Regions from separate parts of the Pseudarthrobacter scleromae genome, predicted to be linked through region 2. Evidence: predicted binding sites of a transcription regulator. Region 2 holds the regulator's gene; the other holds the start of a gene.

Region 1 (6,095 bases), 160 kb from region 2:
AGGACGACGCCGGCCGGCTGGCAGTCGACGGGCTGGAGCTGGCCCTGCATGCGCAGAAACTCGCGCAGCTTCCGGATGATCCCCACCGCACGGGCAGCTCGGCCCGCAACCGGTTCGTGGGCCTGGTCACCAACATCACCGCGGACAAGGTCATGGCCCAGGTGGAACTGCAGTGCGGGCCGTTCCGTGTGGTGTCGCTGATGAGCAGCGAGGCCGTGCGGGAGCTGGGGCTGGAACCGGGTTCCGTGGCCACCGCAGTGGTCAAAGCCACCACGGTGATCATCGAAACGCCCCGGGGCAAGGCGCTGTGACGGGGAAACAAAGACTGACGGCGCTGCTGCTGGCGGTACTGATGACCGCTTCGCTGGCCGCGTGCACCGGCAAGGGTGACGCGGATGCCGGCAGTGGCAGCAGCACGCTGACCGTGTTCGCCGCAGCCTCCCTCAAAAGCAGCTTCACCGAACTCGCCGAACGCTTCGAAGCGGAAAACCCCGGCACCACCGTCACCCTCAGCTTCGCGGGATCAGCTGACCTGGCCACCCAGCTCAGCCAGGGAGCGCCCGCGGACGTGTTCGCGTCCGCGGACTCCGGCACCATGGCAAAGGTGCAGGAGGCCGGCCTGGTGGACGGCGGACCGCGAAACTTTGCCACCAACACCCTGGCCATCGCAGTCCCGCCAGGAAACCCGGCAGGCATCCGCTCCTTCGCGGACCTGGCCAAAGCCGGTATCAAACTCGTGGCCTGTGCCCCGCAAGTGCCCTGCGGGGCGGCTGCCGCCAGGGTGGCGGACAGCACCGGTACCGTGCTCAGCCCGGTCAGCGAGGAAAACTCCGTGACGGACGTCCTGGGCAAAGTCATCTCCGGTGAAGCGGATGCAGGGCTCGTATACGTCACGGACGTCCGGTCAGCCGGCGCCCGGGTGGAGGGCATCCCCTTCCCGGAGGCAGGAGCCGCAGTGAACCCGTACCCTGCCGCCGTGCTGGCCGGCAGCCGCAATAAAGCCGCAGCCGGCAGGTTCCTGGATCTTCTGGCCGGACCCGAAGGCCAGGAGATCCTGGCGGCGGCCGGCTTTGGGCCGGGCCCCGCGTGATGCGCATCCACGGGGCGGGCGCCAGGTGACCGGCGGGCACGCGCGCCGCCAGGCGTACACCGGCGTTCCCCGCTGGCTGTATGGGCTCGCAGTCCTGGCCGCCCTGGTGGTGGTCCTCCCGCTCGTTGCGATGGTGGCGCGGGTCAACTGGGCCAACTTCATTCCGCTGGTCACGTCCGCGCCGGCACTGGCGGCGCTGGGCCTGAGCCTGCGTACGGCGGCGGCCAGCACTGCCCTCTGCATTGTGCTTGGGGTACCGCTCGCGGTGGTCCTGGCCCGGGGCAGGTTTCCGCTGCTGGGGCTCCTGCGCTCGCTGGTGTTGCTGCCGCTGGTCCTGCCGCCGGTGGTTGGCGGCATTGCCCTCCTGTACACGTTCGGCCGGCAGGGACTCCTGGGCGGGGCGATCGAGGTGCTGGGACTGCAGATCGCGTTTTCCACCACCGCCGTGGTGCTGGCCCAGACGTTTGTGGCCCTGCCGTTCCTGGTGGTGAGCCTCGAAGGTGCCCTCCGGACCGGCGGCCAGAGGTACGAGGCCGTGGCCGCGACGCTGGGGGCAACGCCGGGAACCGTCTTCCGGCGCGTCACGCTCCCGCTGGTCTTGCCGGGGCTGGCATCCGGGGCGGTCCTTTCCTTCGCCCGGAGCCTCGGGGAGTTCGGCGCCACGCTTACGTTCGCCGGCAGCCTGCAGGGGGTAACCCGGACACTGCCGCTCGAAATCTACCTGCAGCGCGAGACCGACCCGGACGCCGCCGTCGCGCTTTCCCTGGTACTGGTGGCTGTGGCCGTCGCGGTGGTGGCCCTTGCCTACCGGCGCTCCGGCGGCAGGGGCCCGGATGGGAAGGCCAGGAAGCAGGCTTCGGGCGAGCGGCCGACGACGGCTGCCGGGGCGGGCGGTGCCCTCACGTGACGTTCTCGTTCCAGGCAGCCGTGGCAGAGCGCGGTTTCGACGTTGCCCTGTCGCTGGGCGCCACGGAAACTGTGGCCGTGATGGGTCCCAACGGCGCCGGCAAGTCCACCCTGCTCTCGGTCATCGCCGGGCTTGTGCGGCCGGACGGGGGACGGGCCGAGCTGAACGGCCGGACTCTGTTCCACCTGGGGGACGGGGAGAAGCGGTGGGCCGCCCCCCATCACCGCGGGACGGCGCTGCTGGCCCAGGAGCCGCTGCTCTTTCCGCATCTCACCGCGGCTGACAACGTGGCTTTCGGGCCGCGGAGCGCGGGGACGCCGAGGCGCCAGGCTATGCAGCAGGCGGTGCGGTGGCTGGACGATGTTGAAGCCGGGGACCTTGCGGGCCGCCGTCCTGCCGAACTGTCCGGCGGGCAGGCGCAGCGCGTGGCGGTGGCCCGGGCGCTCGCCGCGGATCCCGGGCTCCTCCTCCTGGACGAGCCGATGGCGGCGCTGGACATCCATTCCGCCCCGCTGCTCCGGCGCCTGCTCAAGCGGGTCCTGGCGGACCGGCCGGCCATCATCATCACCCATGACGTCCTGGATGCCCTGATGCTTGCCGACAGGGTGGTCATCCTGGAGAACGGCCGGATTGCTGAGGAAGGCCCCACCCGGCAGGTCCTGCACAAGCCGCGCAGCGCGTTCGCCGCCGGGCTGGCGGGACTCAATTTTGTGGTGGGAACCTCCGCCGGTGACGGCATCCTGGCCGCCCGCGGGCATATTGCCGGCCACAGCGAGGACCCCGTCCCCGCCGGCCGTCCCGCGGTGGCCGTGTTCCCGCCGTCGGCCGTTTCTGTATTCCTCACCGACGCGCACGGCAGCCCCCGGAACTCCTTCGCAGTGGCCATTACGGACCTGGAACCTCATGGGGACCAGATCCGGGTGCGGGGCGGCGGGCTGGCGGCTGACATCACGCCTGCCGCCTTGGCGGACCTCGGGCTGGTCCCGGGGATGACGGTGCACCTTGTGGTCAAGGCCGCAGCAGTGTCCGTCTACCCGCTGTAGGACTATCCGCAGCGGGGATGTCCTAGGGGCTGTCCTACAACGGGGGCAAGCACCAGCCCCGCCGAAATAGGGTCTGTCGCCCCTGTCGCCGGCCGCGTGGAGCTGTTTCGCTGTAGGCAAACAGTCATCAGGAACGGCGCAAAACCAAAGTTGAGCGTAGTAGACTCAAGTTAATAAAAACTGCCCCCGGAAGGAGCTCTCTTTGGACGTCAAATTCACCACCAAGAGCCAGGAGGCTCTCTCGGCTGCGGCCATGAACGCCTCCACGGCCGGAAATCCCCAGGTTGAACCGGCCCACCTGCTCAAGGCGCTAATGGACCAGCGCGAAGGCGTGGCCGTGGCGCTGCTCCGCGCCACGGGTGCGGACCCGGACTCCGTCAGCGTCCAGGCGAGCAGCGCCATTAAGGCGCTCCCTGCCACCTCCGGCGGATCCAGCCAGCAGGCGCAGCTCTCCCGCCCTGCGCTGCAGGCCATCCAGAACGCCAAGGAGGAAGCGGACCGGCTGGGCGATACCTTCGTCTCCACCGAGGTCCTCCTCCTGGGCCTCTCGGCCGGCAACGATGCCGCGGCCCGCCTGCTGCGCGACGCCGGCGCCTCCCATGAAGCGCTGCTCGCCGCCCTGCCGGGTGTCCGCGGCGACGGGAAGGTCACCAGCCCGGATCCGGAGAACACGTTCCAGTCCCTGGAAAAGTTCGGCACGGACCTGACCGCCATGGCCCGCTCCGGCAAGCTTGATCCCGTGATCGGCCGGGACGCCGAAATCCGCCGGATTGTCCAGGTCCTGAGCCGCCGCACCAAGAACAACCCCGTGATCATCGGTGAGCCCGGCGTCGGCAAGACCGCCGTGGTGGAGGGCCTGGCCCAGCGCATCGTGGCCGGGGACGTGCCGGAAAGCCTCCGCGGCAAGACCCTCATCGCCCTGGACCTGGCGTCCATGGTGGCGGGCGCCAAGTACCGCGGCGAGTTCGAGGAGCGGCTCAAGGCCGTCCTGGAGGAGATCAAGAACTCCGAGGGCCAGATCGTCACGTTCATCGACGAGATCCACACCGTGGTGGGTGCCGGCGCCACCGGCGACTCATCCATGGACGCCGGCAACATGCTCAAGCCCATGCTGGCCCGCGGCGAGTTGCGGCTGATCGGTGCCACCACCCTGGACGAGTACCGGGAGAACATCGAAAAGGACCCGGCGCTGGAGCGCAGGTTCCAGCAGGTGTATGTGGGTGAGCCGAGCGTGGAGGACACCATCGGCATCCTCCGCGGCCTGAAGGAGCGCTACGAGGCGCACCACAAGGTGACCATCGCGGATGCCGCGCTGGTGGCTGCCGCCACGCTGTCCAACCGCTACATTTCCGGCCGGCAGCTGCCGGACAAGGCGATCGACCTGGTGGACGAGGCCGCGTCCCGGCTCCGCATGGAGATCGACTCGGCGCCCGAGGAAATCGACCAGCTGCAGCGGCTGGTGGACCGGCTCACCATGGAGGAGCTGGCCCTCCAGGACGAAAAGGACGCCGCGTCCATTGAGCGGCTGGCCGCACTCCGGGCGGACAAGGCGGACAAGGAAGAGGAACTGAACGCGCTTAAGGCGCGCTGGGAAGCCGAAAAGGCAGGCCTCAACCGGGTAGGCGATCTCAAGGCAAAGCTGGATGAACTGCGCAGCGCCTATGACAAGGCCGCCCGCGAAGGTGACCTGGAAACAGCCTCGCGCATCCTCTACGGCGAGATCCCCGCCCTGGAACGCGAGCTGAACGCTGCCGCGGAAGCCGAGGCCGCCGTCGTGGACAAATCCACGCAGATGGTTGCCGAGCAGGTAACCGCTGACGACATCGCCGAGGTCATCTCCGCCTGGACCGGCATCCCGGCCGGGCGCATGCTGCAGGGCGAGAGCCAGAAGCTGCTCCATATGGAGGAGGAACTGGGCAAGCGGCTGATCGGCCAGACGAAGGCGGTCACGGCGGTCTCCGACGCCGTCCGGCGCGCGCGGGCCGGCATCAGCGACCCCAACCGTCCTACCGGATCGTTCCTCTTCCTGGGGCCCACCGGCGTCGGAAAGACGGAGCTGGCCAAGGCGCTGGCGGACTTCCTCTTCGACGACGAACGCGCCATGGTGCGCATCGACATGTCCGAGTACGGGGAGAAGCACTCCGTGGCCCGGCTGGTGGGTGCGCCTCCGGGGTACGTGGGCTACGAGGAAGGCGGCCAGCTCACCGAAGCCGTCCGCCGCCGCCCGTACTCCGTTGTGCTCCTGGACGAGGTGGAGAAAGCCCACCCCGAGGTCTTCGACATCCTCCTGCAGGTGCTCGACGACGGCCGGCTCACCGACGGGCAGGGCCGCACCGTGGACTTCCGCAACGTCATCCTGGTGTTGACCTCCAACCTGGGCAGCCAGTTCCTGGTGGACCAGACCCTGGATCCGGACGCCAAGCGGAACGCCGTCATGGCCACCGTCAATGCGTCCTTCAAGCCCGAGTTCCTGAACCGGCTGGATGAGGTGGTGCTGTTCGACGCCCTCACCGTTGAAGAGCTGGCGCACATTGTGGAACTGCACGTGGACGAACTGGGGCGCAGGCTCCGCGACCGCCGCCTGACGCTCGAGGTCACGGAAGGTGCGCGGGCCTGGCTGGCCCTCTCCGGGTTCGATCCCGCCTACGGTGCCCGGCCCCTGCGCCGGCTGGTGCAGCGCGAGATCGGCGACCGCCTGGCGAAAGCCATCCTGGCCGGCGATATCAGCGACGGCGACACGGTGCTGGTGGACACGGCCGCGGACGTCGGAGAACTCACCGCGGCCGGAACCGACCTCCCGGCGGCGGAGGGTCGCAGCAGCGGACTCTCTGTCCGCCGGAAGGACTAGGGGCGGCCGGAAAACAACAGGCAGGGTGCTGCCCTGGCGGCGTGGCCGCTAGGGCAGCACGCTTGCGTTGATCACGTTCCCGCCGGGGGCCGTCACGTAGCAGTCCACCCTGCGGTCACCGGATTCCCAGCTGGTGGTGCTCGGGAAGCTGCGCTCGTAGTTGAGGTCGTAGTCGTTGGCTGCCGGGCCCAGCCTGGCGGCCTGGCA
Region 2 (6,095 bases):
CTGAGGAGATCCTCAACGGCGTCGAGGTGCCGGCGGAAGAATCCGTGGCGCAGGGTGCCGCTGGAACGGGTTCGGCCAACGCTGAGGCGGCCGAGCTGCGGAACGACCTCCTCCGGCTGCAGGCCGAGTACGTCAACTACCGCAAGCGCGTTGAACGCGACCGCGCCGTGGCAGGGGAAATGGCCGTCATCGGCGTCCTGAACTCCCTGCTTCCGGTCCTGGACGACGTCGACGCAGCCCGCCAGCACGGCGACCTGGCCGACGGGCCGTTTGCCGCGATCGCCACCAAGCTGGAGAACGCACTGAAGACGTACGGCCTGGTCCGCATCGACGAGACCGGAGTGGAGTTCGATCCCACGATCCACGAGGCCCTGATCCAGCAGCCCGGCGAGGACATCGAGGTTGACACCGTCAGCCAGGTGCTCCGCTCAGGCTACAAGTCAGGCGAACGCGTCCTCCGGGCAGCACAGGTCATCGTCGCAGTACCTGCGTAGCATTACTTTCGGTGGTTGAGCCGGCCAGTTTCCGGTTGGCTCAACCACCGACCCATAACTTTTTGAAAGGAAACGCCATTGGCTAGCCAGGATTGGGTGGACAAGGACTTTTACGCGATCCTTGGTATCGCCAAGGACGCTTCCGACGCCGACATCAAGAAGGCATACCGGAAGCTCGCCAGGCAGCACCACCCGGACACGAATGCGGGGAACGCTGCTTCGGAGAAGAAGTTCAAGGACATCTCCGAGGCCTATTCCGTGCTCTCGGATCCCGATGAGCGCCAGCAGTATGACGCCATCCGGGCCATGGGCGGCGGCGCCCGGTTCGCGCCGGGCGGAGCCGGGGCGGGCAGCGCCGGGTTCGAGGACATGTTCGGTGGCCTGTTCACGGGCAACACCGGCCGGCACGCGGGCGGGTTCAACCCCTCCGCGGGCGGCATCCCGCCGGAGTTCGCTGACCTCTTCGGCGGCGGCTTCGGCCAGACCGGATTCCAGCGGACCCCGCAGAAGGGCGCGGACCGCACGGCCTCCACGAGCATTTCCTTCGCCGGAGCCATCCGCGGCACCACCATCGGCTTGCGGGAACCCAGCGGCGAAGTGATCGACGTCCGGGTGCCCGCCGGCATCAAGGACGGCCAGAAGGTCCGCGTCCGGGGGAAGGGCCAGCCTGGCGCCGCCGGTTACGGAGACCTGGTGGTGTCCGTCGCCGTCCAGCCGCATGCGTTCTACACGCGCGACGGCGACAACCTCCGCATCCACGTCCCCGTCACCTTCCCCGAGGCTGCTTTGGGAGCGGACATCGAGGTGCCCACCATCGACGGCGAAAAGGTGCGGGTCCGTGTGCCGGCCGGTACGCCGTCGGGCCGCACCCTGCGGGTCAAGGGCAAAGGCGTGAAGACGTCCAAGGGAACCGGCGACCTGCTGGTGACCATCGACGTCGCCGTTCCCAAGAACCTGAACAAGGAAGCCGAAGCCGCGGTCAAGGCGTTTGCCGAGGCCACGGCCGGAGCCGATGTCCGTGAGGGCCTGGCCGCCAAGGCCCGGTTGTAGCAGGGGAGGTGTGCTGTGGACGTCAGTGCTGACCAGCCTATCTTCGTGATTTCGGTCGCGGCTGAACTCGCGGACATGCACCCCCAGACGCTCCGGCAGTACGACCGGCTGGGCATCGTCTCGCCCAGCCGTGCGCCCGGCAAGTCCCGCCGCTACTCGCAGCGGGATATCAACATGCTCCGTGAAGTGCAGCGGTTGTCGCAGGAAGGCGTCTCGCTGGAAGGAATCAAGCGGATCCTGGAACTGGAGAACCAGGTGGCCGCCCTGCAGAGCAGGGTCTCGGAACTGACCGAGGAACTTGGCCGGCGGCGGCAGCCGCTGGACGCCCGGATCTTCGCGGCGGGCGCTGCCGGCGACGTGGTGAGCCTGGCGCGCGGCCAGCGCCCGCGCCCGCGGTCCCAGGCCGTGGTGCTGTGGCGGCCGCGTGCCATCGGCAGGTAGGTGCTGCGCCTGAAGGAACCGCCGGTGGACCCTGGCCATCAACGGTCCGCTGGTTTATGTCCGCCCAGCGGGCCAAGATTACGGCCCGGAACGTTTCCCCCACGTTAACTTTCATTCCATCCCTTCCCTGCAATCAGGCCGCTTTTCCCGCAGACACCCTGCATCTGGCGGCAACCATGAGCCGGGACGAAACGGTTCAGAAACCAACCGCCGCGAAACCGAAACAATCCGCTCCTACATTCATCGCAAGGGGTCTCTTCCCGGGACCTCGGAGGCGAGCCGCTGCCCCAGGCAGCGGCGGAGTGAGAAGCAGGTACACATGAAGGTTTCGGTTCACAAGCGCGCTTTCCTTCCCCTTGCGGCGGCCGCCGTGGCCACAGCTTTGGCGGGCTGCGGCAGTCAAATTGCGGATCCGGCATCCGCGGGCTCCACAGCCAGCACCGGCACGTCCTGTGTGGACACGTCGGGCGACAGCATCAAAGTGGGCTTCATCAATTCCTTGTCCGGCACCATGGCCATCAGCGAGAGCACAGTGTTCGACTCCCTGACCCTGGCTGCCGAGGAAATAAACGCGTCCGGCGGCGTCCTGGGCAAACAGCTCCAAGTGGTCAGTGAGGATGGCGCCAGCGAACCGACGAAGTTTGCCGAGCGCGCCGGAAAACTGATCCAGCAGGATTGCACCGCGGCCGTATTCGGCGGCTGGACCTCGTCAAGCCGCAAGGCCATGCTTCCCGTCTTCGAAGCCAACGACGCACTGCTGTTTTATCCGGTGCAGTATGAAGGCCTGGAGTCATCGAAGAACATCTTCTACACCGGGGCCACCACCAACCAGCAGATCATTCCGGCCCTTGACTACCTGGCCGAGCAGGGAACAACGTCGCTTTTCCTGGTAGGCAGCGATTACGTCTTCCCGCGGACGGCCAACAAGATCATCCAGGCCTATGCCGCCGCCAAGGGCATCGAAATCCTTGGGGAAGAGTACACCCCGCTTGGTTCCACGGAATTTTCCACCATTGTCAACAAAGTCCGGGATTCGAAGGCCGATGCAGTCTTCAATACCCTCAATGGCGACAGCAATGTGGCGTTCTTCCGCCAGTACAAGAGCGTTGGCCTGACAGCGGACACCATGCCCGTCGTCTCGGTTTCCATTGCCGAGGAGGAAGTCCCCGGCGTCGGCCTGGACAACGTGGAAGGGCAGTTGACCGCGTGGGACTACTACCAGACCCTGGACACCCCGGCCAACAAAAAATTCGTCGCCGCCTTCAAAGCGAAGTTCGGCGCTGAGCGGGTGACGAGTGACCCCATGGAGGCTGCTTACACCTCGCTGTACCTCTGGAAAGCCATGGTGGAGAAGGCCGGGTCATTTGAGGTGGACCAGGTGCAGGCTGCGGCGGACGGCGTCACCTTCGAAGCACCCGAAGGCCTTGTGACGGTAAACGGGGAGAACAACCACATCACCAAGACCCCCCGGATCGGAAAGATCAATTCTGAGGGCCTCATCGACACGGTCTGGTCCTCGCCCGAGGCCGTTGAACCGGATCCGTTCCTGGCCACCTACGACTGGGCCAAGGACCTGGCCAAGTAGCAACTGGGGACATAGCGAAGAAAGGCCTGCTGGAATGGAACTCCTGATAGGGCAGATGTTCGCCGGGCTCAGCCTCGGTTCCGTGTTGCTCCTCGCGGCACTGGGACTGTCGCTGACGTTCGGCCAGATGGGGGTCATCAACATGGCCCATGGCGAGTTCATGATGGCCGGGGCCTACACGGCCTTCGTGGTCCAGCAGGCCATCGCCGACGCCGGCGTATCACTGCTGGTTTCCATTCCCGCGGGTTTCCTGGTGGGTGGTGTCCTGGGACTGGTTCTGGAAGCGGTGCTGTTGCGCCGCATGTATCACCGGCCCCTGGACACGCTCCTGGTCACCTTCGGGGTGGCGCTCGTCCTGCAGCAGGCAGCACGGGACATCTTCGGCGCACCCAGCGTTGATGTGCGCGCACCAGCCTGGCTGCAGGGAAACATCGAGGTGCTGGGCGCGCCGATCCCGCTGACCCGGCTCTTTATCCTGGCGCTCTCACTGTTGTGCCTGGCCGGACTGGTCCTTCTCCTCAGGGGCACGCCGCTGGGCCGCCGCATCCGGGCTGTGGTGCTGAACAGGGACCTGGCAGAAACCAGCGGCATCTCAACCCGGCGAAGCGACCAGCTGACGTTCTTCATCGGCTCCGGCCTGGCCGGAGTAGCCGGCGTGGCCGTTACCCTCATAGGTTCAACCAGCCCCTACCTCGGCACCAGCTACATCGTGGATGCCTTCCTGGTGGTGGTGGCCGGCGGCATAGGCCAGGTCAAGGGGGCTGTCATCGCGGCGTTCGCCCTGGGAGTGCTGCAGTCCGTCTTCGAGTATTCGACGACAGCAAGCATTGGCAAGGTCCTCATCCTGATAGTGATCGTGGTGTTCCTCCAGCTTCGGCCGCAGGGCATCTTCAGCCTCAAGACGAGGAGCCTGGCATGATGGGCCTGCTGCGCGGACGGTTGGGTACCACAGCCGGATTCACTCTCGGCGCGCTCCTGCTGCTGGGAGTTGCCCCCGCGGTGCTTCCGGTGTTCAGCCTGGGCCTGCTGGGGAAGTTCCTCTGCTTCGCGATCGTGGCAGTGGGGATAGGCCTGGCGTGGGGACGGGGCGGCATGCTGACCCTGGGCCAGGGGGTGTTTTTCGGGCTTGGCGCCTACATCATGGCCATGCACATGAAGCTCGCAGACGCTTCGCTCTTCGGCGGGTCCGGAGTGCCGGACTTCATGTCCCTGTACGGCAGCGGCGAGGTGCCGGGCTGGTGGGAACCGTTCCGGAGTCCCGTTGTGACGCTGATGGCGGTGGTGCTGGTACCGGGGCTCGTAGCCCTCGTCCTGGGCCTGGCAGTCTTCAAGCGCCGCGTCAAAGGCGCCTATTTCGCAATCCTCAGCCAGGCCCTTGCGGCCGCTTTCGCGGTGTTCCTGATCGGCCAGCAAGCCACCACCGGTGGTTCAAACGGGCTCAGCGGGTTCCGGTCGTTTTTCGGCTTTGACCTGAAGGACCCGAACAACAAGGTAATGCTGTACCTGATCGCGGCAATTGTCCTCCTGCTGTCCATTGCCCTTGCACGGCAACTCATGCACAGCAGGTTCGGGGAGTTGCTCGTTGCAGTCCGGGACCAGGAGGAACGTGTCCGCTTCCTGGGCTATGACCCGGCCACCATCAAAACGGTCACCTACGTGGTTGCCGCTGTCCTGGCAGGCATTGCGGGCGCGTTGTTCGTACCGCTCGTCGGCATCATCTCCCCGGCGGATGTAGGCGTGATTCCTTCCATCGCATTCCTCATCGGCGTGGCAATCGGCGGCAGGGCCACGCTCCTCGGACCGGTGCTTGGTGCCGTGAGCGTCGCCGCCGCCCAGTCCGCCCTGTCCTCTACCTTTCCCTCCTTCTGGGTGTACTTCCAGGGCCTGCTGTTCATCCTGGTCATCGGCTTCATGCCGGGCGGGCTGGCCTCGTTGCCGTCGCTGATCGGCAGGCGGGGCAAGCTCAGCACGGCAGCATCAACGCCGGCGCTGCCGGCTGCCCCGGTGCCGGCGTCCCTGGCAACACCACCTAAACCCGAAGAGGAAGCCGCCATGCCTGAGGAGGCCCGCAGATGACCATGCCCACCCTGCTCCCTGACGGTGAGCCGCGCGCCGGAGGGCTTCGCCATGGCCGGCCGAAGTACCTGGAAGTCCGCGATCTGTCCGTTTCCTTTGACGGATTCCTCGCCGTGGACAAGGTCAGCCTGGACGTAACCCAGGGCGACCTGCGGTTCCTGATCGGTCCGAACGGCGCCGGGAAGACCACCGTGATCGATGCGATCACAGGGCTGGTCCCCGCCACGGGATCAGTGAACCACACGGGCACGGAGATTCTCGGACGCAAGGTGCATCAAGTCGCCCGGCTGGGCGTAGGGCGCACGTTTCAGACCGCCAGCGTGTTCGAGAACCTTTCCGTCCTCCAAAACCTGGACATCGCTGCCGGTTCCGGCCGCGGGCCGCTTCGAATGCTCCGGCGCCGCAAGACCGTGGACGCGGCCGTGGAAGAAGCGCTGGAGATCATTGGA

The links. Region 2 encodes HspR, which represses chaperone genes until heat shock. Its sites were predicted from a motif close to AAGTTGAGTCNNNNNGACTCAACTT; they were not measured.
Region 1: clpB (ATP-dependent chaperone ClpB) is a predicted target of HspR. The motif match lies at 3,188-3,212, and genes of this name have one in related genera.

The regions. Positions count from the first base shown of each region.
Region 1 covers NZ_BMKV01000005.1:256,357-262,451, forward strand. Annotated here, with positions in the region: gene IEX33_RS14450 (TOBE domain-containing protein) at 1-311, shown strand, start outside; gene modA (molybdate ABC transporter substrate-binding protein) at 353-1,090, shown strand; gene IEX33_RS14460 (ABC transporter permease) at 1,116-1,997, shown strand; gene IEX33_RS14465 (sulfate/molybdate ABC transporter ATP-binding protein) at 1,994-3,040, shown strand; gene clpB (ATP-dependent chaperone ClpB) at 3,243-5,888, shown strand; gene IEX33_RS14475 (septum formation family protein) at 5,937-6,095, opposite strand, start outside.
Region 2 covers NZ_BMKV01000005.1:91,604-97,698, forward strand. Annotated here, with positions in the region: gene IEX33_RS13715 (nucleotide exchange factor GrpE) at 1-494, shown strand, start outside; gene IEX33_RS13720 (DnaJ C-terminal domain-containing protein) at 573-1,544, shown strand; gene IEX33_RS13725 (heat shock protein transcriptional repressor HspR) at 1,560-1,985, shown strand; gene urtA (urea ABC transporter substrate-binding protein) at 2,305-3,570, shown strand; gene urtB (urea ABC transporter permease subunit UrtB) at 3,605-4,489, shown strand; gene urtC (urea ABC transporter permease subunit UrtC) at 4,486-5,646, shown strand; gene urtD (urea ABC transporter ATP-binding protein UrtD) at 5,643-6,095, shown strand, end outside.